DNA from 2 places in the Roseateles sp. GW821-FHT09H11 genome. Region 1 is predicted to be linked to the other one. Evidence: predicted binding sites of a transcription regulator. Region 1 holds the regulator's gene; the other holds the start of a gene.

Region 1 (11,534 bases):
GTCGACCTTGCCCCTGGTCGGGTCGGCGACGGAGACCAGCTCCGCCCCGCGCGACGCCAGCGCGGCGCCACGCTCGCCCGGCTCGGCCAGGGCGTGATAGATCAGCAGTTGCCCGGGCGGCGCCAGCAGGCGCGCGTCCGGGGACAGCTCCAGGCGCGAGTCGATCAACACGCGCTGCGGCTGCAGCACGGTGTCGACGTCCCGGACATCCAGGCGCGGATCGTCCTCGCGCGCGGTGCCGATGCCGGTCAGCACGGCGCCGGCACGACGCCGCCAGGCGTGGCCGTCGCGCCGGGCCTCGGGGCCGGTGATCCATTGGCTGACGCCGTTCGAGAGCGCGGTCCGCCCGTCGAGCGACGCGGCGATCTTCATCCGCACGAAGGGGCGTCCGTGCTGCATGCGGGTCAGGAAACCGATGTTGAGTTCGTGCGCCTCGACGGCGGACGGGTGGTCGGTCGGCAGCACCTCCGTGGCGATGCCGGCGGCGCGCATCCGCGCGAGGCCCTGACCGGCGACTTGCGGGTTCGGGTCGCCGAGCGCGACCACGACCCGTCCGACGCCGGCCGCGATCAGCGCGTCGCAGCAGGGCGGGGTGCGGCCATGGTGGGCGCAGGGTTCGAGGGTCACGTAAACGGTCGCGCCGCGCACGTCCTGACCCCGGGCCTGGGCATCGCGCAAGGCCATGACCTCGGCGTGGGCCTGTCCGGCGGCCTGCGTGTGCCCCTGGCCGAGCACGCGATCCTCGCCGTCGACGATGACGCAGCCCACTCGGGGGTTGGGGTCGGTGAGGCCGACCGCGTCGTGGGCCAGGCGCACCGCCTCGGTCATCCAACGGTCGTCGCGCGGCGGCGTGGAGGTGCTGGATGCGGCGGAGGCGCCGGACGCACCCGAGGCAGTGGCCGACGGCAGGCCGGAGGGCGGTTCGGGCGGCAGGGCGGGCGATCGGACGTCTTGCATGGCGCGGAGTCTAGCGGCGCGATCCCGGCGGGAGTTGCAGCAGGCCGGAGAGGGCAGGATCGGTGAGGGGGAGCAGGCTCTCGAGGGTGACGGACCGGGACCGTCCGGTGCGATCCGTCCACTGCACGCGCACCTGCACAGGTCGCAGCGGCGGCGTGACGGCGCCGGCCCCGGCCTCCGGCGCGCCCTCGTCGGCGCCGCGGTCCAGCGCGTCGGCCGCGGGCACCGCGCGGCCCGCGATGGCGAACTCGATGTCCGGTCCTTCCCATGACAGCGCGGGGGAGGGGCCGCCCGGCTGCCAGCGCCAGCGCTCGAGTTCATTGTGGGCGAGGCGCAGGGCCTGATCCTGGTGGCGTGCCTCGTCTGCGGCCACGCGCAGCCGGGCCTGCAACGTCATGAGGGCCACCGCGCCGATGGACAGCAACACCAGCGCGACCAGCGCCTCGACGATCGTGAATCCGCTGCCGATATGGCGACGGGCGCGACCGGATCGAGGATGGCGAAGGGATCGGGCAAGGGATTGGGGAAGGCACTTCATCGTGTCGGTGTCCAGCCGCCAGGGACCGGTACGAAACTGCCCATCTGTCGATGGATGCGGTAGAGGACGGCGGCGTCATGGATCAATTCGACCGAGCCCGCCTTGTCGACACGGGCATCGCTGACCACCGCCCCGCGCAGCGAGGTCGGCATGCCGGCAGGCGGGTGCCAGTCGACGCCGTCCCGCGCGTAGAGCACGCCTTGTGGATGGCCGGGAGCGGCGAGGTCCAGCCGCCCGTCGACGATCAGCACAAGCGGCGTGCCGTCGAGCGCCGACGCTGGCCATTGGGACAGGTGCGCGTCGCCGTCGATCCAGATCAGGCGGCGCCCGCGCGCCAGCGCCTGGGCGAGCGAGCCGTCGCAATCGCCGCCACAGCGCAGTCGGGTGATGGCGGGCTGGTCGCGATAGCGTCCCGGCGGATAACCGAAGACCCGGAGAAAGCTCCCCGGCCCCTCCACCAGGGCGGACGGAGGCGGCACGCGCAGGGCGCTGAGGAGCGCCAGATGCTGGGCGGACTCGGCCACGCCGATCGGGCCGTTGGAGACATCGTCGCAGTCCGTCCGGCGGTCGCTGCAGCCGCGTGCGATCAGCTTCAGCTGGCCCGGCCCACCCGCGTCGGCGAAGCGGATGCTGAACTGCGGTTGCGCTTCGCCGTCGGCGCGCGGTCCGCCCGCATCCGCGTTGCCGGAGGCGCCGCAGCGGCAGGACCAACGCAGGGGCCCGGAGTTCGCACAGGCCGGCGTTGCCGATGCGGCCGGTGCTGGCGACGCTGGCGACGCTGGCGCGGCTGGCGGCGAACCTGGCGCGTGATAGTAGCCATCGGCGCCGATCAGCAGGAATCGGCCGCGGAAGTCAGACGATGTCGCGCCGTCGACCGCTGGTCGAGCCGTCGCAGGCCGGCAGGCCTCGTCGATGGCGCCGCCGTTGAGCATGGCGACCGCCCAGGCCATGCCGGACTCGGCGGCCTCGGACGCCGTGGCGGCCCGCAGGTCGTTGGCCGCCACGCGCTGCGCCGTCGCCAACTGCCGCGCCGCCCAGGCGGCTCCCAGTGCCAGCACGCCCAGCAGCACCATGCACATCGCCAGCGTGCCCAGGCCTCGCTCGTTCCGCCGGGTCATGGGCAGGCTCCCGAGAGCGCGTGGTTGTGCAACTGGCTCAGCAGTTCGAGGTGATGGCTGACGCGCGGGTCATGCACGGCCTCGGCATCGACGGTCAAGGTCACCAGGCGCGCGGACAAGGTCGGCGGGCAGGCGCCGCCACCAGCGCCCGAGCCCGAGCCCGAGCCCGAGCCCGAGCCCGAGCCCGAGCCCGAGCCCGAATCGGAACCGGAACCGGAGGCACAGGCCGGGTCGCACGCGTCCCCCAACGGATACGCCTGCGACGCGAGTCGCACCTCCAGCCGCCGCACGCGCAGCAGGTCGGGATCCGTCAGCGGCTGGTAGCGGCCCGCGATCAACTGGTCGATCCGACCATCGTTCAAGCGGAAGCCGGAGGTCTCGCGGACGCTCCCGCCGCCGGGGGCGCTCCCGTCCCGGGCGAAGCTGTAGGTCAGGCGCCGGCCGGCGTCCTCGACCGTGAGATCCGCGTAGGGATTGCGGACCGGCGCGTCGGTATCGTCCTGCCAGACGCCGTCCTGCGCACGGTCCCAGAACGCCGCGCGACGCAGGTCGCGCAGCAGGAGTTCGGCGGTGGCGCGCAGTTCCTGCTGGACCTGCAGTTCCAGCATGAGCCGGTGGTGCTCGCCGAGCTGGACGCCCGCCATCGAGAACGCTCCGGCGAGGAGCAGGAGGCCGATCGTCAGTCCGATCATGAATTCGACGAGCGTGAATCCTCGCGCGGATCCTCGTGTCGAACTGCGAATCAAGCCTTGGCAGAGGTGGTTCGTCATGCTGGTTCCGTCACTGTGGCCAGCAGGCGTCTGCCTGCTCGACCCCTTGCTCGTCGAATCCGGTGGTGTAGACCGCGCCGAGCTCCAGCCGCAGCGTCAGCACGCGGCATCGACGGTCGGCGGACTGGCTGCCTTGCGCGACGGCCTCGGCCCGGTAGCGCGTGGCGTCGGCCTGGACGAGGCGCAGCCGATAGAGCCCGCCCTTCGTCGTCGCGGGCTGCTCGATGTCTTCGAGGCGGTCGGCGTATCGCGGGCTGCGCGAGCGGAAACGCTCCTGCGCGAGCTGGATCTCCTGCAGCGCCTCGCGCGCCTCGGCGCGCCGGCCCTTCATGACCTGATCGCGGAAACCGGGGAGCGTCAGCGCCGCCAGCACGGCAACGATCGCCAGCACGGTCAGGATCTCGATCAACGAGAAACCGCGGCGGCCCAGTGGCTTGCTTTCTCGCATGCCCGTTCGCATGTCCTTTCGCATGTTCATTCGCACGTTGGTTCGCGCTGTCATGCGGGGCTTCATCGGCGGCTTCACCGACGACGGCGTCAGCGGCGTCATCAGCGGCGTCATGCGCACCTCGGCAGGCGGTTCAGCGCGCCATCGGGCGTGCAACTGCGCACGCGGCCCGTGATGCTCACGATGTGACGGACCGTGCCGATGCTGGCGATGCGGACCTCGACCGTGCCGCTGACCGACACGGTCCCCTGGCGTCCGCTGAACAGCATCGAGGGCACGTTGGCCGTGACCTCCGGCCGTCCCCGGTCTCGCACCCAGCGCGCCTGCTTGATCGCCTGCGCGTCGGCGCGGCAGGTGGGTGGTGCATCCAGGTGGCAGTCGCAGCCACCGGCGGCGCCGGTGTGCAGCACGTAGCAGCGGCCGCTGCCGCTGACGGCGGATTCATCACCGCCGAAGCGCAGGCTCACGTTGTGCGAGCCCTGGATCGCCTCGCTGCGAGCCAGTTGGAGATCGCCGAGGACGGCCTGCGCGGCATTCGCGAGTCGCTGGCGCCAGAGCCAGTCGCGCAGGTCCGGCCCGGCGAGCAGGGCCACGAGCACGACCAGCGCGACGCTGACCAGCACCTCGATGAGGCTGATGCCGCGCGGGGCGGTGGGGCGATGGCAGGGGAACGGGGAAGCGGAGGGCTGCAAGGAAGATCTCCCGAAGAGTTGCCAGGAACTCTAGGGAGACGGCGGCCGTTGCGCTTCGCCTTCAGGAGGGAAAAGCCGGCCCGCTGAAGGGGGCCGGCTTTTGGGGGATGCTTGGGGGATGCGCGGGGGATGCGCCTGAAAAGTCCGTGAAGGCCGCGTCAATGACGCACGACTTCAGTGCCGCACACGCGCGGCGTCCCGCGACCTCAGATGTCTCGGATCAGCTGCCGGAACTCGTCGACGTCTTCGAACGAGCGGTACACCGAGGCGAAGCGCACGTAGGCGACCTTGTCGATGCGCTTGAGCTCGCGCATCACGTGCTCGCCCAGCTTGGTCGACGGGATCTCGCGCACGCCGGTGCTGAGCAGCTTCTCCTGGATGCGCTCCAGCGCCGCGTCGATCTGCTCGATGCTCACCGGCCGCTTGCGCAGCGCCAGCGTCATCGACGCGCGCAGCTTGCCCATGTCGAACTCGGCGCGCGTGCCGTCCTTCTTCACGACCATCGGCAGCGCGATGTCCGCGCGCTCGTAGGTCGTGAAGCGCTTGTCACAGGACTGGCAGCGACGGCGGCGACGCACCACGTCGCCTTCGTCGGACTCCCGGGTCTCCGACACCTGCGTGTCGCCGTGACCGCAGAACGGGCATCGCATGCGCCGCGGACTCCGCTCAGCGGTAGACCGGGAACTGACGCGTCAGCTCGGCCACCTGCTCACGCACGCGGGCCAGATTGGCCTCGTCATGCGGGTTGTCCAGCACGTCGGCGATCAGGTGGGCGGTCTTGCGGACCTGCTCCTCCTTGAAGCCGCGCGTGGTCATCGCCGGCGTGCCCAGGCGGACGCCGCTGGTCACCATCGGCTTCTGCGGGTCGTTCGGGATGCCGTTCTTGTTGCAGGTCATGTGCGCCGCGCCCAGGATGGCCTCGGCTTCCTTGCCGGTCAGGTTCTTGGGGCGCAGGTCCACCAGCATCACGTGGCTCTGCGTGCCGCCGGAGACGATGCGCAGGCCGCGCTCGATCAGCGTGTCGGCCAGCACCTTGGCGTTGGCGACGACCTGCTGCTGGTAGGCCTTGAACTCGGGCGTCAGCGCTTCCTTGAAGGCCACCGCCTTGCCGGCGATCACGTGCATCAGCGGGCCGCCCTGGATGCCGGGGAAGATCGCCGAGTTGATCTTCTTGGCGATCGCTTCGTCGTTGGTCAGGATGATGCCGCCGCGCGGGCCGCGCAGGCTCTTGTGCGTCGTCGAGGTCACGACGTCGGCATGCGGCAGCGGGTTCGGGTAGACGCCCGCGGCGATCAGGCCGGCGTAGTGCGCCATGTCGACCATGAAGTAGGCGCCGATCTCCTTGGCGATCTTGCCGAAGCGCTCGAAGTCGATGTGCAGCGAGTACGCCGACGCGCCCGCGATGATCAGCTTGGGCTTCTTCTCGCGCGCCAGCGCTTCCATCGCGTCGTAGTCGATCGCCTCCTTGGCGTCCAGGCCGTAGGAGATGACGTTGAACCACTTGCCGCTCATGTTCAGCGCCATGCCGTGGGTCAGGTGGCCGCCTTCGGCCAGGCTCATGCCCATGATGGTGTCGCCGGGCTGCAGCAGCGCGAAGAACACGCCCTGGTTGGCCTGCGAGCCGCTGTTGGGCTGCACGTTGGCGAACTCGGCGCCGTAGAGCTGCTTCAGGCGGTCGATCGCCAGCTGCTCGACGATGTCCACGTACTCGCAGCCGCCGTAGTAGCGCTTGCCGGGGTAGCCCTCGGCGTACTTGTTGGTCAGCTGGCTGCCCTGGGCTTCCATCACCGCCGGAGAGGTGTAGTTCTCCGAGGCGATCAGCTCGATGTGGTCTTCCTGGCGCCGGGTCTCCTGCTGGATGGCGGCGAAGACTTCGGCGTCGACGTTGGCGAGGGTCTGTTGGGTGCGGTCAAACATGATGATGTCGGCTCAAGGGTTGGCGCCGCCCGGCCGGCAACGCATCGGCGTGGTCGCCATTCTTCTGGAATGACAGCGACCCGGCGACGGAGGACGGAACGACGGCGGCCCAGGCGAACGGCACGGACAGCCAGGGAGATCCCCGGCCGTTCGCGCTTCCCGGTGGTGGCCCACCTCGGGCGACGCCTGTGCGGAGACCGATCCGTCTCCGGGCAGGGCGCCCTGATCGCCAGTTGCGCGAAGCCCGCAGTGTAGCCGCACCGTCGAGGGGCGCCGGGCATCTCGTGACATTGTTCCCACGGCAGAGGGGTCGCCGGCTTCGCCCAATGAGAAACGGGTTCCCGTGGAACCCGTTGATCGAGGTCGCGGAACGGCCGTTCAGCGCATGACGGCGGTCATGGCGACCTGCTCGCCGGTCGAGGCCGGCGCGGACGCCGGCTCGCGGATCGGACGCGGCGCCGAGGGGCTGACGTTGCGTCCCTGGGCGACGGCCTTCAGCAGGTCCTGCTCGGCCAGCACGCGCGAGGCGTAGCCGGTGTCGTCGGGCAGGTTGGCGGCACCGACGTAGCGGCGCAGGCCTTCCTCGAGGCTGCCGGCGCGCTGGATGCACTCCTTGAGCACCTGCACGCCGACGCGCAGGTTGGTGACCGGGTCGAAGGCGGCCAGGTTGCCACCGAAGGCCTCGTACTTGTCGTCGTGGACGCGTGTCATCACCTGCATCAGGCCCTGGGCGCCGACGGCGCTCTGGGCGAACGGGTTGAAACCGGACTCGATCGCCATGATGGACAGGATCAGCGTCGGCTCGACACGGGCGCGCTGGCCGACTTCCCAGGCTTCCTTGACCAGGCGGCTGACCGGTTCCGGCGCGACGCGGTAGCGTCTGGCCAGGTAGTTGGCCACCAGCGCCTGCTGACGGGTGAGCTCCTTCGGATCCACCGCGGTGGCGCGGGTGATCGCGTCGGGCTCGGCCATCAAGGCGAGCACGTCGCCGGAGGCCTCGACGCGCGCCTCGTGGCGCGCATTGAGCCAACCCAGCACCTGGCCTTCCAGTTGCTGGCGCAGGTCGGCCTGGCTGGCGAAGACCAGCCCGACGGCGACGACGGCGAAGCCCACCAGGGCGAGCGTGTTGTGGCTGACGACCAGGAGGCCCTGGCCGATGTCCTTGACGAAAAGCACCAGGGCGGCTTGCGCCTGGCGGGGCAGGGATAGCAGGTCTGAACGCGCTGTCATGCGACTCCTTTCTCCGACCACGCCCGGTGTGTGTCTGGCGAGCCGCTCGAAGCGTTCACTCGCGGGACACCCACCTGGGGGTGGTGATAATGGGCCGGCTCGGGCGTCGTCGACGGCTCGGAGGGCTCTCAGAGGGCTCCGGGCTCTTGATGCGACAGACGGGCGATCCAGCGTCCATTGGCAGCACACCGGCTTCGCGTCCCACAGCGAAGACCGGGATAACCCTGGGGGTCAGGGCAGGGCGCGATTCTATGGATCAAAAATAACCCGTCAACCGTATGGGCCATGTTCTTAAATACTTTTGGTTATGAAGTACCGAGATCTGCGTGACTTTATGGGCGCTTTGGAGGCCATGGGCGAGCTGCGCCGCGTGGCCGAGCCGGTGTCTCCGGTGCTCGAGATGACGGCCGTCAGCGACCTGGTCCTCAAGGCGGAGGGCCCGGCGCTGCTGTTCGAACAGCCGACCGGCTACCGGATGCCGGTGCTGGCGAACCTGTTCGGGACGCCGCGGCGCGTGGCGCTGGGCATGGGGGCCGAGTCGACCACCCAGTTGAGGGAGGTCGGCCAGCTGCTGGCGACGCTGAAGGAGCCGGAGCCGCCGCGCGGCCTGCGCGACGTGGGCAAGCTGGCGCAGATGGGCAAGGCGCTGTGGGACATGAAGCCGTCGCTGGTGAAGCGGCCGGCCTGTCAGGAGCAGGTGATCGAGGGCGACGACGTCGACCTGAAGCGGTTGCCGATCCAGACCTGCTGGCCCGGCGACGTCGGCCCGCTGCTGACCTGGGGGCTGGTGGTGACGCGGGGGCCGCAGAAGATCGCGAACCCGCGCCTGCGTCAGAACCTCGGTATCTATAGACAGCAGTTGATCGGCAAGCGGCAACTGATCATGCGCTGGCTGGCGCATCGCGGGGGTGCCCTGGATTTCCGCGACTTCGGCATCGCGAATCCGGGACAGCCGTTCCCCATCGCCGTGGCGCTCGGCGCCGACCCGGCGACGACGCTGGGCGCGGTGACGCCGGTGCCGGACACGCTGTCCGAATACCAGTTCGCCGGCCTGCTGCGCGGCTCGCGGACCGAGGTCGCCGACACGAACGTCGGCGAGGCCGGCCGCATGCTGCAGGTGCCGGCGACGGCGGAGATCGTGCTCGAGGGCCACATCCCGCCGGCGGCGCCGGGCTTCACCGGCCACAGCGAGGACGGCATCCCGCTGAAGGAGAAGGGCGGCTACCTGCACGCGCTGGAAGGTCCCTACGGCGACCACACCGGGTACTACAACGAGCAGGACTGGTTCCCCGTCTTCGAGGTGAACCGGATCACCCAGCGCGACGGCGCGATCTACCACTCGACCTACACCGGCAAGCCGCCCGACGAGCCGGCGGTCCTGGGCGTGGCGTTGAACGAGGTGTTCGTCCCCATCCTGCAGAAGCAGTTCCCGGAGATCGTCGACTTCTATCTGCCGCCTGAAGGCTGCAGCTACCGGATGGCGGTCATCTCGATCAAGAAGGCCTATCCGGGCCACGCCAAGCGGCTGATGTTCGGCCTGTGGAGCTACCTGCGCCAGTTCATGTACACGAAGTTCATCGTGATCGTGGACGAGGACGTCGACATCCGCAGTTGGCAGGACGTGATCTGGGCGATCACGACGCGCATGGACCCGGTGCGGGACACGACGCTGGTCGAGGGCACGCCGATCGACTACCTGGATTTCGCCTCGCCGGTCAGCGGGCTGGGCGGGAAGATGGGCCTGGACGCGACCAACAAGTGGCCGGGCGAGACGCCGCGCGAATGGGGCCGCGTGATCGAGATGCCAGCCGAGCAGAAAGCCCGTGCGGCGGATCTCTATCAGCGTTTGTTCGGGGGCTAGGAAATTACGGGTTCCCGGGCAACACGGCTTGAAAGGACCGGGAGGCGGACCTAAGGTTGTCTGGCCTTTCCGGCACTTCCTCTGGCGCAGTCTCTGCGCGCCAGGAGCCCTGCGGCAAATCGCCACGGAGCCCCAAAGGCGGCTGGTCCGCCCACCCCTTCCTCGTCCGGCACGCCCGGCGCGGAGGGGGTTTCTCTTTGGGCCGTCAATGACCGCCGACGTAGCCCAGCCATTCGTAACCCAGATAACGCGCCCGCGAGATGCCTTCCTGCGAGGGCAGCAGGTCGCGCCATTCGAACCCCGGCAGCGCCAGGCCGAGCGGCGCGGGGAACACCTCCACCTCCGCCGGCAGCGCCTCGCGGAAGGCCCGCAGCGCGCGGCGCATGTGCACGTCGTGCGTGACCAGCACGACGCGCCGGATCGGCTGCCCGCGCAGCAGCTCGGCGGTGAACTGAGCGTTCTCGCGCGTGTCGGTGGCGCGGTCTTCCTTGGCCGCGAGCGTGAAGCCGAATTCCTGCGCCGCGGTGCGTTCGGCCAGCGCTGCTTCGGTCATGCGTTCGTCCGAGGCGTCGCGTGGCGTGCCGCCGGTGAACATCAGCGGGATGCCGGTCCGTCGCGACAACCAGATCCCGTAGCGCAGCCGCTCGATCGACAGGGCCTTGAGCTGGGCGCCGCCGTATTCCGGCATCAGCTTGCGGGCGCCGCCGCCGAGCACGACGATGAGGGTCTCCTTGGGCGGGACGTCCTTCAGGCGCTCGACCCGCACCGCCTGCTGCGGCCCCAGCAGACGGTCCTGCAGCCACAGCGCGCCGAGCTCGGTGCTGCCGACCCAGACGGCGATCAGCCCGGTCGCGAACAGCGCGCCGGAGAGCCAGCGGCGGCGGTGCCGCAGCCACCACGCGAGCAGCAGCAGCGGAAACGCGCCGGTGGGCGGCAGCAGGAAGGCCGCGACCGCATGTATCAGGTCGTTCATCGAGAGCCGGGGATGGGTGTCAGGTGTTGAGGCCCGCCAGCATAATCAGCTTCCTTGACGACTCGTCCGGGTTTTGCCGGCTGTTCCCGTGTTCTTCTCTGCTCTTCCCGTCTGGCCGCGACGCGCGCTGCGTGTGTTCGTGGGTCTGGTGCTCTTCGTCGTCGCGTTGCTGCTCGTGGCCTGGGTGGCGCTGCCGATGTGGATCGAGCGGGCGGGCGTGCGCATCGCTTCGGAGCAACTGGGGCGTCCCGTCACGCTGGGTGGGGCCAGCTTCACGCCGTGGCGGCTCGCGCTCACGCTGGACGAGCTGAAGATCGCCGGTCCGACGGCCGGCGCGCCGCCGCTGTTCGAGGTCCAGCGCGTGCGCACGGTGCTGTCGCCGCGATCGCTGTGGCATCTGGCGCCGGTGCTGTCGTCGCTGACGGTGGCGTCGCCGCGGGTGCGCGTCGCGTTGCTGCCCGATGGCAAGACCGATCTGGACGACATCGTCGCGAGGCTGGCCGCTTCGCCGAAGAAGACGCCGACGCCGGACGACGGCCCCGCCGAGGCGGCGCTCTACAACATCGAACTGACCGACGGCGAATTCCGCCTGGACGACCGCGGCGCCGGCATGGTCCACGAGCTGAAGGCGCTGCAGCTGGGCATTCCGTTCCTGTCGACGCTGGATGCGGACGTCGAGGTGCATGTGCAGCCGCGTCTGTCGGGACGCCTGAACGGCGTCGGCTTCCAGAGCGAGGGTCAGGTACAGCCCTTCGCCGATACGCGCAGCGCGAGCATGACGGTCAAGCTCGACGCGCTCGACCTGTCGGCGTACCGCGCCTACTGGCCCAAGGAGCTGCCGATGCGGCTGGCCAAGGGCCTGGTCGATTCGCAGCTGACGCTGGATTTCAAGCAGCCGCCGAAGCAGCCGCCCGAGGTCAAGCTCAGCGGCCGGACGTCGGTGCGCGAGCTGTCGCTGCAGCGGCGCGCGGACGCTGGATCGGACGGCAAGGCGGACAGTGATTGGGAGGACTGGCTGCGCTGGCAGACG
Region 2 (11,534 bases), on a different contig from region 1:
TGGCGTTGAGGATGCCTTCCATGCGCTTCATGTCGCGCTCGGCCTTGTCCATGTCGGGCTGGCCGGCCTTGGCGGTCATCTGCGTGGGCAGCTTGTCCATCAAGCCGGACAGCCCCCCCATCTTCTTCATCTGCGAGATCTGCGCGAGGAAGTCGTTCAGGTCGAATCCGTCGCCGGACTTGAGCTTCTCGGCCAGCTTCTGCGCTGCCTCGACGTCGACGCCCTTCTGGACTTCCTCGACCAGCGCGACGATGTCGCCCATGCCGAGCACGCGGCCCGCGTGGCGGTCGGCGTCGAAGACCTCGAGGCCGTCGATCTTCTCGGACACGCCCGCGAACTTGATCGGCGCGCCGGTGATCTGCTTCACCGACAGCGCCGCGCCACCGCGCGAGTCACCATCCAGCTTGGTCAGCACGATGCCGGTCAGCGGCAGCGCTTCCTTGAAGGCCTTGGCGGTGTTGATCGCGTCCTGACCCTGCATCGCGTCGACGACGAACAGCGTCTCCACCGGCTTGAGCGTCGCGTGCAGGTCGCGGATCTCGGCCATCAGCGCCTCGTCGATCGCGAGCCGGCCGGCCGTGTCGACCAGCAGCACGTCGAAGAAGTGGCGCTTCGCATGATCGAGCGCCGCCAGCGCGATGTCGTGCGGCTTCTGGTCCGGCGCCGACGGGAACCATTCGGCGCCCGCCTGCTTGGTCACCGTCTTGAGCTGCTCGATCGCGGCGGGGCGGTACACGTCCGCGGAGACCGTCAGCACCTTCTTCTTGCGCTTCTCGGTCAGGTGCTTGGCGAGCTTGGCGGTCGTCGTCGTCTTGCCGGCGCCCTGCAGGCCGGCCATCAGGATGATGGCGGGCGGCTGCGCGGCGAGGTTGATGTCGGCGACGCCTTCGCCCATCGTCGCGGCCAGTTCCTTGTGGACCACCGAGACCAGCACCTGGCCCGGATTCAGCGAGGCGACCACCTCCTGGCCCAGCGCCTTCTCCTTCACGCGGGCGATGAAGTCGCGCACCACGGGCAGCGCGACGTCGGCCTCCAGCAGCGCCATGCGTACCTCGCGCAGCATGTCCTGCACGTTGGACTCGGTGATGCGGGCTTGGCCCCGCATGGTCTTGACGAGCCGGCTCAGTCGATCGGTCAGGGTGGATGCCATCGTTTCGGCGCCGCGCAAGCGGGCGCGCCTCATTACACTTTGCGGATGATTTTATCGTCCGCCTCCGCCGAGCCCAGCGGCCTGCTCCTCGCCGCCCTCAGCGCCGCCGGGGCGTTGGCCTATGCCGCCGCCGCCGTCTTCGCCCACCGGCGGCCTCGCACCTGGCGCGCGGTGCTGGTCCTGGCGTGGCTGCTGCACCTGGCCGCGCTGGTCGTGGACATCGGCGGCATCGGGGCCGAGCCGGTCAACGGCGGTCATGCCGCGCGCTTCGGGTTCGCGCCGTCGCTGTCGATGACGATCTGGCTGATGATCGGCGTCTATCTGGTCGAGAGCCGCTTCCTCCCGCTTCCGTCGGCGCAGCGGCTGCTCAGCGTGCTGGGGCTGGTCGTCATGATGGTGGCCTGGGCCTTCCCCGGCGAATACCGGCCGCAGGCGGGCTCGCCGCTGGCGCCGCTGCACTGGGCGATGGGCCTGGCGTCCTACGGCCTGTGCGGCGTCGCGGTGATGCACGCGGTGATGCTCAACCGCGCCGAGCGCCAGATGCGTTCGCAGAAGGGGCAGGGCGCGCCTGCCTTCGGCACGCCGCTGCTGCGGCTCGAACGTCTGACCTTCCAGTTCGTGGGGGCGGGTGTCGTCGTGCTGTCGATCGCCCTGCTGCTGGGCGTGGCCTTCACGCCGCAATGGCGCTGGGACCACAAGACCTTGTTCGCCGTGCTTGGCTGGATCGTGCTGACCGGGCTGCTCACCGGACGTCGCGTCTTCGGCTGGCGCGGCAGGCGCGCCACGCGGTGGCTGTACTTCGGCGCCGCGCTGCTGCTGCTGTCCTACGCCGGTTCGCGCTTCGTGCTGGAAGTCGTGCTGCAACGTCCGCCGGTCTGATCGCAGATCGCCCCCGTGTTCCTCTCCTCGATCCTCCCGACGCCCTCATCGTGATCAAGCTGCTCTTCTGGATCGTCCTGCTGGCGGTGGTCGCCTTCATGCTCGGCTTCAAGCGCGGGCGGCCGGCCTCGCGCGAGGAGCGCGGCCCGACCGCGCCTCCGCCGTCCGCACCGGCGCCCGCGCCGTCCGCGCGCGAACTCGAGTCCATGGTGAGCTGCGCCGAATGCGGCACGCACCTGCCTGCCGGCGAGGCGGTGCCGGGTCGCGGCGGCCAGTTCTGCAGCGTCGCGCATCGCGCCGCCCATGAAGCGCGTCTGGACGTGGCCGAGGCGGAGCGCGCCCGCGGCGGCGGTGCCGGGACTTGACCGCCGGAGCGCGCATGGCCACCAACGAGGCCCGCGGCGCCATCAGCGCCAGCACCATCCAGCGGCTGTACCGTGCCTTCATGGGCGCGCGCGCCGCGCTCGGCCTGGCCTTGCTGGCCACGCAATCGCTGGCCGGCCTGATGGGCGCGCGGCCGACGGGCTGGGTCGCCCTGCTGGCGCTCATCTACGGCGTGCAGACGGTGCTTGCGTGGCTGCTGCCGCGCTGGTTCGGCGGCGGCGAAGCGCCGCCCAAGGACCGCGCGGGCCTGAGCGCGCGCCAGTTCCTGGTCAGCATCGGGGCCGACCTGCTGCTGTTCACGGGACTGCAGTTGCAGGAACCCGGAGGACCCTACGGCGCGCTGTTCTTCATGCCGGCGCTGATGGCCGGGGCGCTCTTGCCGCGCCTTCGGGCGCTGGGCTGCGCCGCGCTGCCGAGCCTGGTGCTGCTGACGCTCTCCGGCTGGGCCGTGCTGAGCGATCGCGACGGCGCGTTGCGCATCAGCCAGGCGGGTCTGCTGGGCTGCGGGCTGTTCGTCGTCACGTTGCTGTCCAACGAGATCGCGTCCCGCCTGGCACGCGAGGAGCGCGCCGCGCGCGGCAGCCTCGAGTACGCCCGCCAGCAGGCCGACCTCAACCGCCTGGTCATTGAGGAGATGGAGGAGGGCGTCCTCGTCGCGGACCGCCGCGGGCTGGTGCGCACCGCCAATCCGGCGGCGCGCGCGTTGCTGGCGGAGGGCGCCGCGCTGCGCTCCGGCGCCTTCCGGCTCGACACGACGCCGGCCTGGAAGCCGCTGCTGCGAGCCATCGAGAAGGCCTTCGGCGGCGAGCACTGGCCCGAGTCCGGCCGCGACCTGCTGCTGGACTTCGGCCGCGGCAAGCAGCGCTCGTTGCGCGCGCGGATGCGTTTCACGCAGCGGCCGGTGGACGGCGACGACCTGTGCGTGCTCTTCCTCGAGGACAACCGGATGCTCGAGGCCCGCAACCGCCAGGAGAAGCTCGCCGCGATGGGGCGCGTGTCGGCGGGCATCGCGCACGAGATCCGCAATCCGCTGACCGCGATCGCACAGGCCAATGCGCTGATGGCCGAGGACCTCGCGGACGACCCGCGGCTGGAGCCGCTGACCCGCATGGTGAGCTCCAACGTGGAGCGGCTCAAGCGGCTGGTCGAGGACGTGATGGAGGTCGCGCCCGGCATCGCGCCGGTGTCGCTGACGCTGGCCGCCGCGCCGCTGGTGCGCGAGTACTGCGCCGACTGGGCCGCGACGCAACGCCTGCCCGAAGGCGACGCCAGTCCGCTGCGCATCGAGATCTGGCGTGACGGCCTGCTCATCAGCTTCGAGCCCGAGCATCTGCGTCGCGTGCTGATCAACCTGCTGGACAACGGTCTGCGCCACGCCCGGCCCGGGCCCGGCGCTCTGCGCGTGCAACTGGCCGAGTCGGACGAGTGGGTGCGACTGTCGGTGTTCAGCCGCGCGGAGGCGATCCCGCCGGAAGTCGAACGACATCTGTTCGAGCCCTTCTTCTCGACGCGCAGCCGTGGGTCGGGTCTCGGCCTGTACATTTGCCGCGAGCTGTGCGAGCGCTACGGCGCCCGCATCAGTTACCACCGCCATGCCGCGCCCACCGGCGGCCCGGCGGATGCCGAAGCCAACGAATTCCGCGTGCTGCTGCCGCGGCCGGCGACGCCGGCCGGCGTGCTGGCCTCGATCCCGTCCGCGGGGCCGGACTCCTACTTCCCTGACACCGAACTCCATGAGCGCTGATCCCCGCCTGCTGGTCGTCGACGACGAGCCCGACCTGCGCACCCTCTACGAGATGACGCTGCTGCGCGAGGGCTTCACGCTGGACAGCGCCGGCACCGTCGAGGATGCGCTGGAGCTGCTCGGTTCACGCCGCTACGACGCCGTCATCACCGACATGCGGCTGCCCGACGGCAGCGGGCTGGACATCCTGCGCTGGCTCGAGCAGCAGGGCCGCAGCGAACGCGCGCTGGTGATCACCGCCTACGGCTCGGCCGAGAACGCGGTCGAGGCGCTCAAGGCCGGCGCGTACGACTACCTGACCAAACCGGTCGACCTGCGCCAGTTCCGCATGGTGGTCGCGTCGGCGCTGGGGCGCGCGTCCAAGACCGAAGGCACGGTGCCGAGGCCCTTCTCGTCGGCCCCGCCCGCCGTGGCTGGTGGCCTGTCCGGTGGCGCCTCGCGCGGAGCCGCTGCTGCCGCCGCCGCCGACACCGATGCGGACACCGACGCGTTCGCTCCGACCGCGCCGGCCACCTTCGACGTGCTGCCCCCGGTGGATGCACCCAGGCCCGGGACGCCGGAACGGCGCAAGGCCCCGCGCCCCGCGCCGCCGCTGACTGGGTCGACCTCGGCGCTGGAGCGGCTGGTCGGCGATTCGGCACCGATGCGGCAGGTGCGAGAACTGATCGAGAAGGTGGCCCGCAGCATGGCGCCGGTGCTGATCAACGGCGAGTCCGGCACCGGCAAGGAACTGGTCGCGCGCGCGATCCACGACGTCAGCGCGCGCCGTCCGCAGCCGTTCATCGCGGTGAACTGCGGCGCGATTCCGGAGCAGTTGCTGGAGGCCGAATTCTTCGGCTATCGCAAGGGCGCATTCACCGGCGCGAGCGAGGACCGCGAGGGCTTCTTCCAGGCCGCGCAGAACGGCACGCTGTTCCTCGACGAGATCGGCGACCTGCCGATTGCGATGCAATCCAAGCTGCTGCGCGCGCTGCAGGAGCGTTCCGTGCGTCCGGTCGGCGCGGTGGCCGAGATCCCCGTCAACGTGCGTCTGCTCAGCGCCACGCACAAGGACCTGGCGGCGGAGGTGGCGGGCGGTCGCTTCCGGCAGGACTTGTATTACCGGCTCAACGTCATCCAGATCCGCGTCCCGCCGCTGCGCGAGCGCATGGAGGATCTGGCGCCCATCAGTGCGCGGATCCTGCTGCGCATCGCCGCCGACGCGGGCGTCGCGCCGGTTCCGGTGTTGACGACGGCCGCGCTGGCGACCCTGTCGCGCTACAGCTTCCCCGGCAACGTGCGTGAGCTGGAGAACCTGTTGCATCGCGCGCTGGCGCTGTCCAGCGGCGATGGCATCGATCTCGCGGATCTCGGTCTGCCCGACAGCGTGCTGGGCCCGGACGACGCGCCGGTCGATCCTGCCTTCGGCAGCATGGATCCGTCGCTGGCGGCTGTGCTGCCGGCCGAGGCCGGCGGCGGCGCACCGCTCCCGTCCGATCTCGCGGCCTACCTGGACGAAGTCGAGAAGCAGATCCTGCTGCGGGCGCTCGAGCGCCATCGCAACAACCGCACGGCGGCCGGCGCGAGCCTGGGTCTGTCGCTGCGCCAGATGCGTTACCGCATGGCGCGCCTGGCGATCTCGATCGGCGGCGACGAGTCCTGACCCCGACTGTCTTCTGCGCGCATTGCGACCATGACCCCACCGCAGGTGGCGACTCAGGGAAGGTCCTCATCGGACTTGTCCTAGCCCCCAGGGACACCCTGCGAAGTCGTCATCGAATTGCCATCGTCGCAAGCGCAGCAACCATGGGCGTTCGCAGCGCATTCGGTCCGCCAGCCCGCGTGGATCCTGGCGCTCCGGACGCGATGTGCGAATCCATCGGGCATGTGCGGGGTCAGGTCTTCCGGCTAGCCCAGCGGGTGGCGGACGTCAAGCGGGGAGGACGCTACCGCTAGTTCCTTGAAGGTCCGGAGACCACTAGATATAGTGTTTTGCATGCTATCCTGCTGACTTCGCAAACACGGCGATGAATGCTCCATCAGAAGTCTTGTCCGCAGTGCCGGCCCCCCAGCCGGAGGAGCGGAATCACCAAGCCAAGGCGCATCTTCAGCATCGCGAGCACCACCTGACCCCCTGATCGTTTGGCCCTTCGGAAAAGCCGGGCCGGGCGCAGCATTTTTTGTTTTCCAGACCAGAACGAGGATCCCATGCAGACAGTCGCCGCCACACCGACCGCTGAAACGGGCCTGGCGCAGGCTCCCCGCGAGTCCGCCGCCGCTTCGGCCAGCTTCCCGCAGCACCAGATCATCCGCCGCAACGGCGCGGTGGTGCACTTCGAGCCGAGCAAGGTGGCGGTGGCGATGATGAAGGCGTTCCTCGCGGTGCACGGCACCAGCGGCGCCGCCTCCGCGAGCGTGCGCGAGACCGTCGACGCGCTGACCGACTCCGTGACCCGCGGCCTGCTGCGCTCGCGTCCGGCCGGCGGCACCTTCCACATCGAGGACGTGCAGGACCACGTCGAGCTGGCGCTGATGCGCGGCGGTCACCATGAAGTGGCGCGCGCCTACGTGCTGTACCGCGAGCGCCGCACGCAGGAGCGTGCCCGCCAGGGTGAACAGCAGCAGGCCGCCGTGCTGGAGTCCGGCATCTCGGTGACCGAGAACGGCGTGCGCGTTCCGCTCGACCTGAACAAGCTGGCCGCGCTGATCGCGTCGAGCTGCGAGAACCTGGGCGCCGACGTCAAGCCGGACCCGATCCTGGCCGAAACGAAGCGCAACCTGTACGACGGCGTGCCGATCGACGAGGTCTACAAGGCCGCCATCCTGGCCGCCCGCACGCTGATCGAGAAGGACCCCGGCTACACGCGCGCCACCGCGCGTCTGCTGATGCACACGATCCGCCGCGAGATCCTGGGCGAGGACGCGACGCAGGCCGAGATGGCCACCAAGTACGCCGACTACTTCCCCGGCTTCATCAAGAAGGGCGTGCAGGCCGAGCTGCTCGACGAGAAGCTGCAGCAGTACGACCTGGCCAGGCTGGGCGCCGCGCTGAAGGCCGAACGCGACCTGCAGTTCGACTACCTGGGCCTGCAGACGCTGTTCGACCGCTACTTCCTGCACGTCGACGGCACCCGCATCGAACTGCCGCAGGCGTTCTTCATGCGCGTCGCGATGGGCCTGGCCCTGGGCGAGATCGACCGCGAAGCCCGCGCCATCGAGTTCTACGAAGTCCTGTCGACCTTCGACTTCATGAGCTCCACGCCGACGCTGTTCAACGCCGGCACGCGCCGCTCGCAGCTGTCGAGCTGCTACCTGACGACGGTGGCCGACGACCTGGACGGCATCTATGAAGCGCTGAAGGAAAACGCGCTGCTGTCGAAGTTCGCCGGCGGCCTGGGCAACGACTGGACGCCGGTCCGCGCGCTGGGTTCGCACATCAAGGGCACGAACGGCAAGTCGCAAGGCGTGGTCCCGTTCCTGAAGGTGGTCAACGACACGGCCGTCGCCGTGAACCAGGGCGGCAAGCGCAAGGGCGCCGTCTGCGCTTATCTGGAGACGTGGCATCTGGACATCGAGGAATTCCTCGAGCTGCGCAAGAACACCGGCGACGACCGCCGCCGCACGCACGACATGAACACGGCGAACTGGATTCCCGATCTGTTCATGAAGCGCGTCATCGAGGGCGGCGACTGGACGCTGTTCAGCCCGTCGACCTGCCCGGACCTGCACGACCTGTTCGGCAAGGCCTTCCAGACCGCCTACGAGGCGTACGAAGCCAAGGTCGACCGCGGCGAGCTCAAGCTCTACAAGCGCATGCCGGCCCGCGACCTGTGGCGCAAGATGCTGACGATGCTGTTCGAGACCGGCCATCCCTGGATCACGTTCAAGGACGCCTGCAACGTCCGCAGCCCGCAGCAGCACGTGGGCGTGGTGCACTCGTCCAACCTGTGCACCGAGATCACGCTGAACACCAACGACAACGAGATCGCGGTCTGCAACCTCGGCTCCGTCAACCTGGCGCAGCACGTCAAGGACGGCCACATCGACCAGGAGAAGCTGAAGAAGACGGTGTCGACGGCGATGCGCATGCTCGACAACGTCATCGACATCAACTACTACGCGGTCAAGAAGGCGCGCGACTCGAACCTGCGCCACCGTCCGGTGGGCCTGGGCATCATGGGCTTCCAGGACGCGCTGTACCAGCTGCGCGTGCCTTACGCCTCCGACGCCGCGGTGGAGTTCGCCGACCGTTCGATGGAAGCCGTCTGCTACCACGCGTACTGGGCCTCGACCGAGCTGGCCGCCGAACGTGGCCGCTACAGCAGCTATCGCGGTTCGCTGTGGGACCGCGGCATCCTGCCGATCGACTCGCTGGACCTGCTGGCCGAAGCCCGCGGCGGCTTCGTCGACGTGGACCGTTCGTCGACGCTGGACTGGGACGCGCTGCGCGCCAAGATCGCCCGCGACGGCATGCGCAACAGCAACTGCGTGGCGATCGCGCCGACGGCGACGATCTCCAACATCATCGGCGTCGACGCATCGATCGAGCCCTGCTTCGGCAACCTGTCGGTGAAGTCCAACCTGTCGGGCGAGTTCACCGTGGTGAACGAGCACCTGGTCCGCGACCTCAAGAAGCTGGGCCTGTGGGACGACGTGATGGTCATGGACCTCAAGCACTTCGACGGTTCGCTGCGCCGCATCGACCGCGTGCCTGAAGAGCTCAAGCAGCTCTACGCGACCGCGTTCGAAGTCGACACCGTGTGGCTGGTGGAAGCCGCCGCGCGCCGTCAGAAGTGGATCGACCAGGCGCAGAGCCTGAACATCTACATGGCCGGCGCGTCGGGCAAGCGCCTGGACGACACCTACAAGCTGGCGTGGCAGCGCGGTCTGAAGACCACCTACTACCTCCGCACGATGGGTGCGACGCACGCCGAGAAGAGCACGGTGCAGAACGCCGGTCAGCTCAACTCGGTGAGCAGCGGCGGCAGCGGCGTGAGCGCCGCGCCGGTCGCGGCGGCACCGATCGTCGTCGCTCCGATCGCTGCATCGGCGGCGCCGGAACTGGGGAATGCGACGCCGGCCACCGACGTCACGTTCTGCGCGATCGACGACCCCGGTTGCGAGGCCTGCCAGTAATCGAAACAGGAGGTGTCGGCGTCATGCGCCGGCACCTCCGACGCTCGCGATGCGAGTGTTCATCGATGTTTGCGGCGATCGACGGTTTTTTCCGCGACGCTTGCCGACGATCGATGAACGCTTGATACGACGCCCCGCCGCGCTCATCAGAAGGCGCGCAGCACACGGTCCCACGCCACCAATGCGATGCGGACCAGCAACAGCGAAGCGGCGTCAAAGTCAAGAAGTCCTTTGTGTTTGAACACAACACTCCGATAATCCGCGACCATAGGAAGACCACCATGCTGGTTTGGGAAGAAGACCGTAAATCCTCGAGCAACGCGCCGCAGTCGGGCGCATCGATCCACGCAGCGACGCCCGCCGTCGCGCGTGATGCCGCCACCGCCGCGGCTGGCTCGGTGTCCTCTTCTGAATCGACGACCAGCACCGCGAGCGAGCGCCGCGTGAACGTCGCCGACAAGCGCATCATCAACGGCCAGACCGACGTCAATCAGCTGGTGCCGTTCAAGTACAAGTGGGCGTGGGAGAAGTACCTCGCCACCTGCGCGAACCATTGGATGCCGCAGGAAGTGAACATGTCGCGCGACATCGCGTTGTGGAAGGACCCGAACGGTCTGACCGACGACGAGCGCCGCCTGATCAAGCGCAATCTGGGCTTCTTCGTCACCGCCGATTCGCTGGCCGCCAACAACATCGTGCTGGGCACCTACCGCCACATCACGGCGCCCGAGGCTCGCCAGTTCCTGCTGCGCCAGGCCTTCGAGGAAGCGATCCACACGCACGCGTACCAGTACATCGTCGAGTCGCTGGGCCTGGACGAGAGCGAGATCTTCAACGCCTATCACGAGGTGAAGTCGATCCGCGACAAGGACGAATTCCTGATCCCGTTCATCGACGCGATCATGGATCCCAACTTCGTCACCGGCACGCCGGAGAACGACCAGACGCTGCTGAAGTCGCTGATCGTCTTCGCCTGCCTGATGGAAGGCCTGTTCTTCTACGTCGGCTTCACGCAGATCCTGGCGCTGGGTCGCCAGAACAAGATGACCGGCGCGGCCGAGCAGTACCAGTACATCCTGCGCGACGAGTCGATGCACTGCAACTTCGGCATCGACCTGATCAACCAGATCAAGCTCGAGAACCCGCACCTGTGGACGCCTGAATTCCGCGCGGAGATCAAGGCGCTGTTCCAGAAGGCCGTGGAGCTCGAGTACCGCTACGCCGAGGACACCATGCCGCGCGGCGTGCTGGGTCTGAACGCGGCCATGTTCAAGGGCTACCTGCGCTACATCGCGAATCGCCGTGCGACGCAGATCGGCCTGGAGCCGCTTTTCCCGAACGAGGAAAACCCGTTCCCGTGGATGAGCGAAATGATTGACCTGAAGAAGGAACGCAACTTCTTCGAGACGAGAGTGATCGAATACCAATCGGGCGGCGCCCTGTCCTGGGACTGAGTTCCAGGCGGAGCGACCTCCGAGCATTGTTTATTGAAGAAGAGATCAAGCTTGGCGATGCACTTTGAGACCGACGCAGAAGCGGCTCGAGCGCATCGCACCCCGATTCACCGCACCGCGGATCGCAACTCCCGCGAGTCGTGGGCGGTGAATACCTGCACCGGCATCAACCGGTTGATGACGGGCAGGGCTATTTCCACTTGATCAAGGAGAACTGAAATGGCAACTGCGAAGAAGGCCGCTCCGGCCAAGAAGTCGGCTCCGGCCAAGAAGGCCGCCGTGAAGAAGGCTCCGGCCGCGAAGAAGGCCGCTCCGGCCAAGAAGGCTCCGGCCGCCAAGAAGGCCGCTCCGGCCAAGAAGGCTGCGCCGGCGAAGAAGGTCGCTGCGGCGAAGAAGGCTGCTCCGGCAAAGAAGGCCGCTCCGGCGAAGAAGGCTGCTGCCGCGAAGAAGGCGGCTCCGGCGAAGAAGGTTGCAGCGAAGAAGGCTGCACCGGCGAAGAAGGTTGCTGCCGCCAAGAAGGCTGCACCGGCCAAGAAGGTCGCCGCCGCCAAGAAGCCCCCGATCAAGGCCAAGGCTGCGAAGCCCGCCGCGAAGAAGGCTGCTGCTCCGGCGAAGAAGGCCGCTGCTCCGAAGAAGGCTGCTCCGAAGGCCGCCGCCAAGCCTGCTGCGAAGCCGGCCGCCAAGAAGGCTGCTGCTCCGAAGAAGGCTGCCGCCAAGCCTGCCGCTGCCCCTGCCGCGAAGCCTGCCGCTGCTCCGGCGCCTGCCGCGAAGACCGCGCTGAGCCCGCAAGCCGCGTGGCCCTTCCCGA

The links. Region 1 encodes NrdR, which represses ribonucleotide reductase genes. Its sites were predicted from a motif close to CACNANATNTNGTG; they were not measured.
Region 2: the regulator NrdR is predicted to act here: its motif matches at 6,113-6,126, upstream of AC07PR_RS18260 (ribonucleoside-diphosphate reductase subunit alpha).

The regions. Positions count from the first base shown of each region.
Region 1 covers NZ_JBWKOA010000001.1:908,122-919,655, reverse strand. The annotation lists gene ribD (bifunctional diaminohydroxyphosphoribosylaminopyrimidine deaminase/5-amino-6-(5-phosphoribosylamino)uracil reductase RibD) at 1-828, opposite strand, end outside; gene AC07PR_RS03670 (type IV pilus modification PilV family protein) at 968-1,495, opposite strand; gene AC07PR_RS03665 (hypothetical protein) at 1,492-2,613, opposite strand; gene AC07PR_RS03660 (PulJ/GspJ family protein) at 2,610-3,383, opposite strand; gene AC07PR_RS03655 (type IV pilin protein) at 3,394-3,945, opposite strand; gene AC07PR_RS03650 (GspH/FimT family pseudopilin) at 3,942-4,523, opposite strand; gene nrdR (transcriptional regulator NrdR) at 4,730-5,173, opposite strand; gene glyA (serine hydroxymethyltransferase) at 5,190-6,440, opposite strand; gene AC07PR_RS03635 (lytic transglycosylase domain-containing protein) at 6,819-7,670, opposite strand; gene AC07PR_RS03630 (UbiD family decarboxylase domain-containing protein) at 7,978-9,531, shown strand; gene AC07PR_RS03625 (YdcF family protein) at 9,737-10,504, opposite strand; gene AC07PR_RS03620 (DUF748 domain-containing protein) at 10,593-11,534, shown strand, end outside.
Region 2 covers NZ_JBWKOA010000005.1:280,890-292,423, reverse strand. The annotation lists gene ffh (signal recognition particle protein) at 1-1,150, opposite strand, end outside; gene AC07PR_RS18280 (cytochrome C assembly family protein) at 1,196-2,029, shown strand; gene AC07PR_RS18275 (PP0621 family protein) at 2,080-2,394, shown strand; gene AC07PR_RS18270 (sensor histidine kinase) at 2,409-4,157, shown strand; gene AC07PR_RS18265 (sigma-54-dependent transcriptional regulator) at 4,147-5,799, shown strand; gene AC07PR_RS18260 (ribonucleoside-diphosphate reductase subunit alpha) at 6,345-9,272, shown strand; gene AC07PR_RS18255 (ribonucleotide-diphosphate reductase subunit beta) at 9,554-10,726, shown strand; gene AC07PR_RS18250 (histone) at 10,946-11,534, shown strand, end outside.